Rosistilla oblonga: one gene and its partner. The protein of the gene in region 2 interacts with the protein of the main gene of each other region in a pairwise test. Links are inferred from orthologs where the notes say so. Each region holds a gene or a part of one and is shown on either strand. Other genes may lie near its edges.

Region 1 (6,346 bases), 2.8 Mb from region 2 along the record:
CGAAGCCGAGGTTCGGGAGGGAAGGTTTCGGGCCGATCTCTATTTTCGCTTGCATGTTCTGGAAATCGTGATCCCGCCACTCCGGCAACGCGGCCGCGACATATTGCGGTTGGCCAAACACTTTCTGAAGCTGTATTGCCAACAGATGGGGCGGAAGATCGATGGGTTCACGGTTGCGGCTGAGAAGCGGTTGATGAAATATCCGTGGCCGGGGAACATTCGCGAACTGAAAAACGCGATCGAACGCGCCGTGGTTTTAACGAACAAGTCGTCGATTGATGCCGACGATTTGGTTTTGTCGAACGTTCATGTCGCGGGCAATTCTGATATCGCTCCGGAAGCCGGTGGCGACTTTGAAGAGTTGTCGCTGTTGGATATCGAACGCAACCATATTTTGCAGACGCTTCGCGCGACCGGAGGGAACAAAAGCAAAGCCGCTTCGATCCTGGGGATCGAACGCTCGACGTTGGACCGCAAGTTGAAGCGTTTCGAACTCGGACCACGCGACTGGATCGAATGAACCCAGCCGCGGTGAATTGCTGCAAACTGGGGCTGTTAGTTCTGCGGCACGAGATCGCCGGTGTCGATCTCCAGTTCGCCGCTATCGATTTCGAACTCCACTGGAATCCGATCGTCTTGGACTTGTAGATCGATCTCGGTCCCGTCTTCCAAGATCAACGTCTTCAGTTCCAAACCAGCAGGTCCCGTCGCAACGATGACTTTGCCCGATCCATTGGTTCCTTCGACGCGATAGACCAACTGCTGCTGGCCACCGCTTTCGGCCAGTTCCCCGGTCGCTTGCAAGTCGATCTCTGCGGTCGTTACATCGCCAAGGTTCTGCTGGACGACGCGATTCCCCTTGATCGTTTCAACCGAGTCTCCGTAGGCCATCCAAGAAACCGCAATCATTCCCAAGCAGCCGCAGCAAATGATGCCCAGCCCGATCAACACGACAGCGATTATGATCTTGATCGCGGTCCTGGACTTTGGCGGCTCGGGGGTAAAGGCGTCTTCCGGTGTGTAGCTTGACATTATAGTGCGTTCCTTCGATTGGTTTCATTTGGGGCAGCGACGCCCGGCGTGCCTCATGGTCGGCTCTGCATCGCAGAGCCTGCGAGCATCGTTCATGCCCCGGGCTGCGATGATTATGTGACATCGGCCGAAGTCGATCAATGCGACCGACCCGACCTACGGTACCCAATCGCTTTGGGAATCGCTGATCGTTTGACGGGGAAGGGGCGTCTGTAGCGTCGTTTGTCGAAACGTTTCAATTGACACACGGCGATGGTATGCTGTGCCACGTAGTACCACCCCCCTCTAATGTTTTTTTGCGAGAGCCCCATGAATCGAATTTTTGCTTTGACGATCAGTATCGCGATGCTGAACGTCGCTGTCTTCGCTGACGATAACGATTTGAAAGACACCTACCTCGATCCCGCAACCGCTCCGATCGACTACAAAATTCAGGGAGAATACGAGGGGACCGCCGGTCCCGAGGCGGTCAAATTTGGTGTCCAAGTGATTGCGTTGGGCGACGGCAAGTTCCGTATGGTCAGCTATACCGGCGGATTGCCCAACGCGGATCGGTCGCACAAAGATGTGAAAGTCGAGATCGACGGCGAACTGGAGGGGGATGCTGCTGTCTTCGCCAATGAGCTGTTTAAGATTGAAATCGCCAACGGTGAACTCGCCGTCTCGACGGTCGCCGACGGAATTTTGCGCGGCACGCTCTACAAAGTGCAACGCGAGAGCGATACGTTGGGAGCGAAGCCGCCAGCCGGCGCGGTCGTGTTGTTCGACGGATCCTCAGCGGACGCCTTCGAAGGAGGCAAGTTGCAAGGCGATCTGTTGGCAGCGAATTGCTTCAGTCGCGAGAAGTTTGGCGACCATACGTTGCATCTCGAATTTCGCACGCCGTTCAAACCCAAGGCGCGCGGGCAGGCTCGCGGTAACAGCGGCGTCTATATGCAAAGCCGTTATGAGTTGCAGGTTCTCGATTCGTTTGGCTTGGCTGGCAAAAACAACGAGTGCGGCGGGATCTACAGCATCGCTGAACCGAACGTCAACATGTGCTTTCCACCACTGCAATGGCAGACCTACGATATCGATTTCACCGCCGCACGATACGACGACCAAGGGAACAAGACGAAGAATGCTCGAGCGACGATTCGGCACAATGGTGTCGTAATTCACGATGATCTCGAGCTTCCCCACGGAACGCCCGGCCGTCACCCCGAAGGTCCCGAGGCCGATGCGCTGTATCTACAAGGGCACGGCAATCCCGTTGTCTATCGCAACATCTGGGTTGTGAAAAAGTAGAGCTTCGTTGTGACAGCGTTCATGCAAGTGAAGCCGATCCGGCAGTTGTCGGATCGGCAACTCGTGGCGGTTGGCTGTTTAAAGTATCGCGTCGGCCGGCAGTGGATTGCCCCGCATGAATTCAGCGGCGGCCATCTCGCGTTTTCCGGCTGGGACCAGACGCAGGATCTCCACGCAACCGTCTCCGGCGGCGACTAACAAACGACCGTCGACGACGATCACTTGCCCGGGCTGCGCGTCGGCTGGACGAGGATGATCCGACGCTACGAGTTGCCGGATTACCAATCGCAGCGGTTGTTTGGCTCCGGTTTCGACCAAGGTGAACGCGTCGGGCCAAGGTTGCATCGCGCGAACGTGACAATCGATCTCCCGCAAGCTTTTCGACCAATCGATTCTTCCATCGGCCTTAGCTAGACGCGGCGCCTTGGAAACGAGCGACTTGTCCTGTGGCACGCCGATCGTCGATTCTCGATCCCAGTTGCGTAGCGTTTGGATCGCGTCGAGCGTCGGCTGCACTCCAAGTTGGCTGAGTCGATGTTCCAGTTCTCCCGCGGTCTCGGTCGCCTGGATCGGCGTGGTAGCCGATGCGATCACCGGACCGCCGTCCAAACGCGGCGTCATGTGGATCACGGAAACACCGCTCTCCGGGTCGCCATTCCATACCGCCCACTGAACCGGGGCTGCGCCGCGGTAGGATGGCAATAGCGAACCGTGGAGGTTGATGCCTCCCATGACTGCGGCTTCCAACGCTTGGGAGCTTAAGATCTGGCCGTAATCGCATACGACAAACAGGTCGGCCTGCAGCGCTTGCAATTTGGCAACCGCATCGACGTCGTTGATCGATGGCGGATCGTAGATCGGTAATTCGTTGTCGGTCGCCCACTGGCGGACCGGGCTGGGCGGCGCCGGTTTGCGACTTTTGCTGATCACCTCGGGGCGTGTCACGACCAAGGCGATCGAATCAGCCGAACGGCGGATCGCGTCGAAAGCGGGAACTGCAAAGGGGCCGGTTCCCATCAAGACCATCGTTAACGGACGATCAGGCATACCGCTGCTCCCATTCGTTGCGGCGTTCGATAATCACATCGTCCGGCTCGATCGAACCCGTCTGCTGACAGCTCTCGCGGTCGATTTCAAATTCAGCCAACGCGCCTTCGAGGTCGCGGCGTGCTTCGTCGGTCATCCGGTCGATGAACATCACGCCATCGAGATGATCGTTTTCGTGCTGCAGAACGCGGCCAAGAAAGTCGTCGATCGTGCGTTCGATCGGATTGCCTTTCAGATCAAAGGCGCTCAAGCGAATCTCTTTGGGGCGAGTTACGTTGCCGTAAATGCCGGGCAAACTCAAACATCCCTCTTCGGCTTGCCAAGATCCTTTGGGGCGTTGGATGACGGGATTGATCAGCACCAATTCTTCGCCATCGCCACGCGTCCCGCTGGGGTTGACGACAAACATCCGCAATGGGATGTCGACTTGGTTTGCCGCCAGTCCAACGCCGCGCGATTCGTACATCAGGTCGAACATTTCCGCGACGACCTCGCGGAGGGCCTTGTCCACTTTGCGGATCGGCTTGCTCTTGTAACGCAGAGTTGGATGGGGATACGGGACGATTTCAAGTGGCATGGCAACTGGCGCGGGGGAAAGTCGAAGCGGACGGAAAGCTCTCCATTATAGGATCAGTCCTGTTGCGTCACAGGCGGCTTGCTCCATTGGACGAAGCGGCCGACAGGATGAGGCCGGAATTGACCGTCGGCGCGTTCCAATAAATACGCGTCGATCGACTCCGCCGCGGCAATTCGAGGCCCTTCGACGGGGCCCAGCACATTCAGCGCGGTCGCCCAACCGTCGGCCAGCATGCAGTTGTCTGCGACGACCGAAACCGCGGCCAGGGTATGTTCGATCGGCCGGCCGGTGCGGGGATCGATCGTGTGGGAGTAGCGTTTGCCGTCGATCTCGAAGAAGTTGCGGTAGTCGCCCGACGTGGCGATCGCATCGTCTTCGATAGCTACCGGAAACAGCAGCACGGTCGTCGCTTCGTCGGGACGCTCCACGCCGGCTCGCCAAGGACGATCTTTCCCCTTATCCCCGATCGCGCGGATCTCGCCACCGATGTTCACGAACACATTTTTGCATCCAAGTCCCTGCATTAGATCGACGATCCGATCGACGCCGTGCCCTTTGGCGATCGAGGACAAATCGACCTGCAACCCTGGCTTGTCTTTACGAAGCGCCGGTGGATCGGTGCGGACATGCAGGGATTGGTATCCAGTGACCGCCGCTGCCGCATCGAGGGCAGCTTGATCGGGAACAGACTTCTCGTGTTGTTCGGGGCCGAAACTCCACAGGTTGACCAGCGGACCCACTGTTACATCAAATGCGCCGTCGGTCTTTCCAGAGATCTCAAGCGCCGCGGCGACGACGTTTGCGGTTTCCGCAGAGACATCAAACCAATCCGAGCTATCGGAACTGTTAAAGCGAGAGATCTCCGACGTGGCGATGTAGGTCGACATTTGATCGTTGACGCGTCGCAGTTCGCGGTCGATCAACAGTTGCCAGTCGGCGGGCAGTTCCGCCGGTGGGTTGGCGATTTTGACTTCGTATCGCGTTCCCATCGTCTTGCCCGCGGACTGCAAGATTTCGACAGGCTTTGCCTCTGCGACCGCTTCCGCTGCGGGACGCTCACAACCGACCGAAAGCAGTGTCGCAGCGAGCAACAACGGTAAGAGGGGAACAGAATCAGATCGCTTCAACATCAACCCATCGCTTCGTGTAAGTTTGGTTGCCAGATCCCCCAGTTCGGCGTGGGGGAGTGAATCGCAACGTGGAGCCGACCGCGTCGTGGGGACCTAAGCTTTCTTGACGAATTCCGACTTCAGTTGCATCGCGCCCACTCCGTCGATTTTGCAATCGATGTCGTGATCGCCATCGACAATCCGAATGTTCTTGACCTTGGTGCCAACCTTGACGACCAACGATGTCCCTTTGACTTTGAGATCCTTGATCACCGTTACGGTGTCTCCCGATTGCAAAGCATTGCCGTTGGCATCGCGAACACCCGGCTCCTGTTGCTGATCGTCCTCCGCCTGATTGGCGGTCCATTCGTGGGCACAAGACGGGCAGATCAGAAGGATGCCGTCTTCATAGGTGTATTCGGAGTCGCATTCGGGACAGTTCGGCAGATCGCTCATTATGGTTCTCGTCACGGAATCGTCAGTAGGTTAACGCCGCGGACAGTTTAACATTTGAGCGCCGATCGTAACACTGCCGGCTCGGACGGTAGACGACAGCCCCGAGAATGCCGCCACGGTCAACAAGCGTTTTCCGCCGGTGTGAACCGCTAAGACGATTGGATTAGCTCTTTGACGACGTGCCCTTTGACATCGGTCAACCGCATGTCGCGGCCACCAAAACGGAAGGTCGAGCGGGTGTGATCGACGCCCAGCAGATGCAACATCGTCGCATGAAGATCATGGATTTCCAACCGATTTTCGATAGCCTTGTATCCAAATTCGTCGGTAGCTCCGTAGACCGTTCCGGGTTTCACGCCTCCACCTGCCATCCAGATCGTGAAGCCCTGAGGGTTGTGGTCGCGTCCGTTTTTGCCTTGCGCAAACGGTGTGCGACCAAACTCGCCAGCCCAAACGACCAGCGTTTCATCGAGCATGCCGCGCTGTCGTAGATCCTTCAGCAATGCTGCGATCGGTTGATCCACAGCCCGCGCGTTGTTCTCGTGCCCCTGTTTTAAGTTGTTGTGTTGATCCCAGCGGTCGCCGCCCACCGCGGGGCAGGTGAGTTCGATAAAACGAACACCGCGTTCGACAAGCCGGCGGGCCAAGAGACACTGCGATGCGTAGATCTTCGTCGGAGCGTATTCCGCGTCCATTCCATACATCGACTGGATGTAGTCGGGTTCGTCGGTCAGCGACATCAGTTCGGGAACCGCCATCTGCATTTGATAGGCGAGTTCATAGTTCTGGATCGCCGACTCGAGGCTGTCATGTTTGCCGAACTGGTCGACCGCCATGC
Region 2 (6,462 bases):
ATCACGCCGAACGCGTTGCAACGATCAGCCGGTTGTGGAGCGAACGCGATCACCACCGCTCAACTGCGACCACCTTCGGCGGTCAACGACGCCCCTAACGCAAAAACCGTAGGTGGCGTTACGCTTACCTACGGTTAATTGCTTCGATCCCTGCCGGGATAATTGGATATCCTCGAAGGATCTTTTAACAAGATCCACTACGAGAACCTTTAACGTCGCCGACTACTCAGCCGCTGCGGGTGCTTCGGCTGGCGCGTCTGCTGCGGGAGCTTCTTCAGCAGCTGGCTTTTCCGCAGCCTCCAAGACGCCTACCTCTTCGTAGAACTTGATGGCACCGGGGTGATATTCGATCCCGGTATTGCGAGCGACATTCTTTTCGTTGATCGCTTTGCCCGCAGGATGCTTGCCGGCGATCTCCGCTCGGTTTTCCCAGATCGACTTGGTGACTTCATAAATCAGTTCGTCGCTCTGCGATGCCGCGGTGATCAAGTGCATCGAACCGACGTTCAGTCCCAAGAAATCGTTGTCGAGTCCTTTATAGGTTCCGCCGGGAATCGTCGCAGGGTGGAAGAAGGCGTACTTCTCGATCAGCTTTTGGCGAGCCGATTCGTCGAACGGAATGTAGGTCACGTCGAACGTGCTGGCAGCTTGAGTGATCGATCCCGTTGGAACCGCTCCGCCCAAAAATGCAGCATCGGCGGCGCCGTCGCCCAATTGATCGACAGCTCCACTTTGCGTGGCGTTCAGCGAAGTGATCTCATCCCAAGCGACACCATGCTCGGCTAGGATCGGTTCGACGAACTGTTGGAATCCGGCACCGGCAGGTCCGGTGATCACGCGTTTGCCTTTCAGATCGGCGATCGATTGAATCCCCGAATCGGCTCGTGCGATGAAGAGTGCCACGTTAGGTGCCAGCGTCGCGATCGCACGAATGTCGTAAACCTTGTCCCAACCCGCTTCGCCACGCGCGGCGAAGTAGGAGATCGCGGCGTTGGAGAGCGCTAGCTCCAATTCCGCTTGCTGCAATCGGCGGATGTTCTCTTGCGAGCCCTTGGTCCCCTTGGCTTGGACCTTCCAATCGACGGTCCCCTTGTGTTCGTTCAAGACCTCAGCGATCGCGCCGCCGACGACGGGAAAGGCACCGCCGACCGGAGCGGTTCCCATGCTCAAGAACTGACGTCCGCCAGTGGCACCGCCATCGCCAGTGCTGTCGCTCTTCTTGCAACCCAGCATCAGAGCGGACAAAACCAGCGAAGCGACAAGCGCACGATGTTGCGAAATTTGGAGCATTAGAGCCATCGGGAATCGACCTTCAAGAGTGTTCGAGGGATGGAGAAATCCCAGTTGGGGCGGGAATTCATTTGAATCTCATGTATATTAACACGCCCCCTTGGGCGAGGCTAGAAGCGGGGCCCGCCGGCCCGAATCGGTCGGGTCACCAAACTTTCAAACAGGTCCAACTTGCCATGAGCCAACAAACAAAACGCGTCGCAGCGGTTCAGATGGATGTCGCGTTTGCCGACATCGACCACAACGTCCAACAGATCCTCGCCAAGATCGCGACGGTCAAAGCCGATGGAGTCGATCTAGCCGTCTTCCCCGAGTGCGCACTGACCGGATACTGCTTCGAAAGTCGCGAAGAAGCGTTGCCGCTGGGACTGTCGATCGACGACCCGCTGTTCGATTCGTTTGCCGCCGCCTGCGGGGATTCCGACCTGCACGTGATCATCGGTTTCCTGGAAATCGAAGGCGACAAGCTGTTCAATTCGCAAGCGATGATCAACCGCAGCGGTGTCGTCGGCAGCTACCGCAAGATCCATCTGCCGGGCGTGGGCGTCGACCGATTCCTCGATTCTGGCGATCGCGAATTCAGCATTCAAGCGGCGGGAGAGATCCGTGTCGGGATGGCGATCTGTTACGACAGTTCCTTCCCCGAAACGGCTCGCGTCCTCGGCCTGCACGGTGCCGACGTGATCGCGCTGTCGACCAATTGGCCCGTCGCGGCGCGGCGGACTGCCGAGATCGTGCCGCCGGCTCGCAGCATGGAAAACCATCTCTACTTCATCGCCGCCAATCGCGTGGGGACCGAGCGGACGTTCGAGTTCTGCGGGATGAGTTCGATCGCGGGTCCCGACGGCGTGATGATCGCCGAAACCGATAGCGATCAAGAATTGATCCTGACCGCCGACATCGACCTTTCGATCGCTCGAAACAAACAGATCGTCCGGACTCCCGGAAAGCATGTGATCGACCGATTTGCCGACCGGCAACCCGAACGGTACACCATCATCGGCGAAAAGAAGTAGCCGAGCGGTCACTCTGTGCAGAACACGCATTTTTTGTGGCCGCGGCGAGTGGAGAGGAGCCGGAATTGAGCCGGTAACAATCGCCAAATTGCCCCCCTTTGACTACAATGCAAAGCAACTCCGTGCTTCACGAATCTTCGTCCCGCAGAAACGACTTACATATGAACCTGTACGCTCGATCTTTGTCCCTGTGCTTGTTTGCGTTGACAAGCTGCGTCGCCATCGCAGCCGATGACAGTGCAAAAATCAAAGGCTTCTCGACAACCCAGCCCGAGAAAGGGCCGTTTGTCGCAGTCGAAGGGGGCTTTATGGTCCCTTACACCGAGACGATCCCCGGCACCGAGATCAGCTTTGAAATGATCCCGGTCCCCGCAGGAAGCTACAAAATGGGCAGCCCAGCCAGCGAAAAGGGGCACAAAGAGGACGAAAGCCCGCAGATCATGGTCAATGTCGATCCGATGTGGGTCTGCAAGACCGAGGTCCGCTGGATCGAATACAAAGAGTTCATGGGAATGTACAAAACTTTCAAGGAGTTTGTTTTCCGCGACATGCGGAAGGTCACTCCGGAAAACAAAGTCGACGCGGTCACCACGCCGACCGAACTGTACGAGCCCAGCTACACCTTTGAATTTGGCGACGACGACGACCTGCCGGCTGTCACGATGACCCAATTCGCAGCCAAGCAATTCACCAAGTGGCTGTCGAAGATGACCGACACCCAGTACCGCATTCCGACCGAAGCGGAATGGGAATGGGCGGCTCGCGCCGGCAGCACCACCGCTTACAGCTGGGGCGAATCGGCCGACGAGATCGACCAATACGCTTGGTACGCCGACAATTCTCCCGATGGCCCGTCGAAGGTTGGACTGAAAAAGCCAAACGCTTTTGGCCTCAACGACATGCTGGGCAACGTGGCTGAATGGACAATCGACGCCTACCTGGAAGACGGCTACAAGGTTTTTGAAGGCAAAACCGTGAAGGCGTCCGAAGCGATCAAGTCGATCGAAACCGCTGACCCACGCGTCGTCCGCGGCGGCAGCTGGGAGATGGAGCCCGAAGACGTCCGCTGTGCTTCCCGTCTATACAGCGTCGACGAAGATTGGAAAATGGATGACCCGAACATTCCGCTGAGCCCATGGTGGTTCACCAGCGATCCATCGCGCGGCGTCGGCATGCGATTGTTCCGATCGTGGAAACCGCTGTCCGACGAAGCGATGAACAAGTTCTGGGAGATCGATTCCGAAGACATCGAATTCGACGTGATGTCTCGTATCGAAGAAGGCCGCGGCGTGCTGGGACTGGCCGACCCCGATTTGGCCGAAGCTGCTAAAGCGGTTCGCGAATAGATCGTCCGAGAACCGATAGACATAGACAACAAACATCTGGAAAAGTGAGACGCAAAAGTGATTGATACCTTGGCCGTCGTCGGCGCGACCGGCGCCGTGGGTCGGATCGTGCTAGACCAAATTTTGCAACGCAAGCTGCCACACGGACGCTTGCGATTGTTGGCATCGGCGCGATCGGCCGGCCAAGTCGTCACGTTTGGCGATCAACAGATCACCGTTGAATTGATGGAACCGAGCGCGTTCGACGGCGTCGACGTCGTGATCGCCAGCACACCCGACGAAGTATCGGCTGAGTTCGCGCCGTGGGCTGTCGAACGCGGTGCGATCGTGGTCGACGAGAGCGGATATTGGCGGATGGACCCGAAGGTGCCGTTGATCATCCCCGAAGTCAACGCGTCGGCGATCGACAACCACCAAGGCATCATCGCCAGCCCCAACTGCTCGACCACGCAGATGGTCGTCGCCTTGGCTCCGCTGCACAACGCGGCACGCATCAAGCGCGTCGTCGTCAGCACCTACCAAGCCACCAGCGGTGCCGGACTGGCGGGCGAAGCGGAACTGATGCACTCGACTCGAGGATCGCTCGATGGCTCCGCTCCCGCAGCCAAGACGTTCCAATACCCGATCGCGTTTAACCTGATCCCTCAGATCGGATCGGAAAAACACGAGGGTTACACCTCCGAAGAGATGAAGATGGTCTACGAGACTCGCAAGATCTTCGGCGACGATTCGATCGACGTCTGCCCGACCTGCGTTCGCGTTCCGGTTGCGATCGGCCACAGCGAATCGATTCTTGTCGAGACCGAAAAACCGCTGACCGTCGAACAAGCCCGCGAGCTGTTCGCCAATGCCGACGGCGTGACTTTGATCGACGATCTGGCCGGGCGACAATACCCGATGCCTGTCGACAGCGCTGGCAAGGACGACGTTTTTGTCGGCCGTGTTCGCAAGGACCTCAGCAGCCCCAACGGGATCGCGTTCTGGTGCGTCAGCGACAATCTCCGCAAGGGAGCCGCGACCAACGCCGTTCAGATCGCCGAACTGTTGGCCAAGAAGATGGCTTCGGTCGCCTGATCATTTTGCGGAAGCCAGGCCTGACGTGTTGAGAACTTTTCGTTTGACCATCGGCTACGATGGCTTCCGCTACGCAGGCTGGCAGGTCCAAGCGGACCTGCCGACGATCCAAGGCGAACTGCAACGCGCGTTCGCTGAATTGACCGGCGAGCGCGTCTCGATCACCGGCAGCGGACGGACCGATTCGGGCGTCCACGCGATCGCTCAAGTCGCAAGTCTCACCACCGACGCCTGGCGATCCAGCGACGCCGCGTTGGGTCGCGCGATCAACACGAAGATCCCCGACGACATCACCGTCTATCGCTGCGAAGAGATGCCCGTCGACTTCCACGCGTTGCGCGATGCCGTCGGCAAACGCTACCGCTACCAACTGCAGATCGGTGGCGTCCGCGACGCCTTCGACTTCCGCTACTTCTGGCACCACCACGTCCAACTGGACATCGAAGCGATGCAGCAAGCAGCCGCCATGATCGTCGGCACCCATGATTTTGCCTGCTTTCAAGCGACCGGCAGCGAGCGTAAAACGACGGTCCGCACGATCCACGATTTGGCGCTGACAACAGGGCAGGGGAGAGCAGGGCAGGGGCACTTGATCGTCGAAGTCGAAGCGAACGGGTTCCTCTACAACATGGTCCGGAACATCGTCGGCAGCCTTGTCGAAGTCGGCCGCGGCAAACATCCGCCCGCCTGGATCGAGGAACTGATCGCCGGTCGCGACCGCAACCAAGCCGGCCCCACCGCCCCAGCCCACGCCCTGTTCCTGCTGCGAGTCGACTACGACGTCCAACCGCTAGCCGCGCAACAGTAGCCGCGTTGAATCCGAGACTCCCTTCAAACCCAGCAACCCACCAACGGAATTCACCGCGGCATCGCAAACGCAACCACCTGGCGGTCGTCGGCTGAAGCCTCGACTCCAGCGCGGTCGGTTACGGTTCGAAGGGGTTGTCTGCGTTGAGGGCGGCTTCCCATGCTTTTAGATAGGTCTGGTCGGCGGCGCTTAGTTTTGTCACGGGGACGGTGACTTCTCGCCCGTCGGTTCGCTTCAACACCGCGCCACCATTTTCGACTCGCAACAGATTGGCTTCGATCTTGAATCGCCCCGTGGCGTCGGACCATGTTCGAACGGGACTGGTCCCCTCAGCTGCCATCGGCGCGGCGGAGACCGAAGCGGGTTTGTTCGGTTGCGGTAATTGCTCGGGAGCCAATTGGACGTTGCGGCGTTTGACGGTGACCTTTCGCGAACTGCCGGCACGCCGGCGAACGACTACGCTTTTGTCGGCGTTCAACGAGACAATCTCTCCGGGAAACCAGAAGGAGCCGTGCTCTTGGAACTGGACGATCTGGCCGACATACAACGGCGTCAACGCATCGACTTCGCGGTCGGTCGACTTCACCGTCCCAAATCCGCCGTAGGCCTTCTTCAGATCCTGGACCACCTTGTAGTCGGGTGCCCATCGCATCAAGGCATTATGAGCTGCCGAGCGCAGTTTTTTGTCCTCGTGCTCGATGTGAGCCTCGATCGCCGCGGCGACTTTCGGGCTGGGATCCGCTACGCTTTTCTTCGCCAACGCTTCTAGCTGAGCCTGAATTTTTCCATCGTCGCCCGATTGAAGATCGGCGATCGCCGCCGCCAACTCCTCTTCGCTCAGCGGTCGCTCCGCCTCCTCCTTAGCTTGCTTCGCCGCCATCGCTCGCTCTTCGGCGATTCGCTTGGCTTCCGCTTCCATCCGATCGAG

What was found.
Region 1: the proteins of CA51_RS04045 (region 2) and def interact in binary tests that used the Escherichia coli proteins (3 or more experiments, as listed by UniProt). The link is inferred for Rosistilla oblonga from one-to-one orthologs.

What each region holds. Positions count from the first base shown.
Region 1 is NZ_CP036292.1:3,917,058-3,923,403, reverse strand. The notes cover bases 2,152-4,918. They hold def (peptide deformylase), read right to left. Parts: upstream 3,944-4,918; coding sequence 3,359-3,943; downstream 2,152-3,358. Other genes in these bases: CA51_RS13880 (FAD:protein FMN transferase), read right to left, coding at 3,997-4,918; fmt (methionyl-tRNA formyltransferase), read right to left, coding at 2,398-3,366; CA51_RS13895 (3-keto-disaccharide hydrolase), read left to right, coding at 2,152-2,319. Outside these bases: CA51_RS13905 (sigma 54-interacting transcriptional regulator), read left to right, coding at 1-520; CA51_RS13900 (cytochrome c oxidase assembly factor Coa1 family protein), read right to left, coding at 556-1,032; more of CA51_RS13895, read left to right, coding at 1,342-2,151; more of CA51_RS13880, read right to left, coding at 4,919-5,037; CA51_RS13875 (zinc ribbon domain-containing protein YjdM), read right to left, coding at 5,167-5,508; CA51_RS13870 (DUF1501 domain-containing protein), read right to left, coding at 5,658-6,346. UniProt on the Escherichia coli protein: Removes the formyl group from the N-terminal Met of newly synthesized proteins. Requires at least a dipeptide for an efficient rate of reaction. N-terminal L-methionine is a prerequisite for activity but the enzyme has broad specificity at other positions.
Region 2 is NZ_CP036292.1:1,144,120-1,150,581, reverse strand. What follows is about bases 2,835-5,717. They hold CA51_RS04045 (aspartate-semialdehyde dehydrogenase), read left to right. Parts: upstream 2,835-3,709; coding sequence 3,710-4,726; downstream 4,727-5,717. Other genes in these bases: CA51_RS04035 (SHD1 domain-containing protein), read right to left, coding at 5,653-5,717; truA (tRNA pseudouridine(38-40) synthase TruA), read left to right, coding at 4,752-5,534; CA51_RS04050 (formylglycine-generating enzyme family protein), read left to right, coding at 2,835-3,652. In the rest of the region: CA51_RS04060 (TAXI family TRAP transporter solute-binding subunit), read right to left, coding at 223-1,299; CA51_RS04055 (carbon-nitrogen hydrolase family protein), read left to right, coding at 1,467-2,306; more of CA51_RS04050, read left to right, coding at 2,489-2,834; more of CA51_RS04035, read right to left, coding at 5,718-6,462.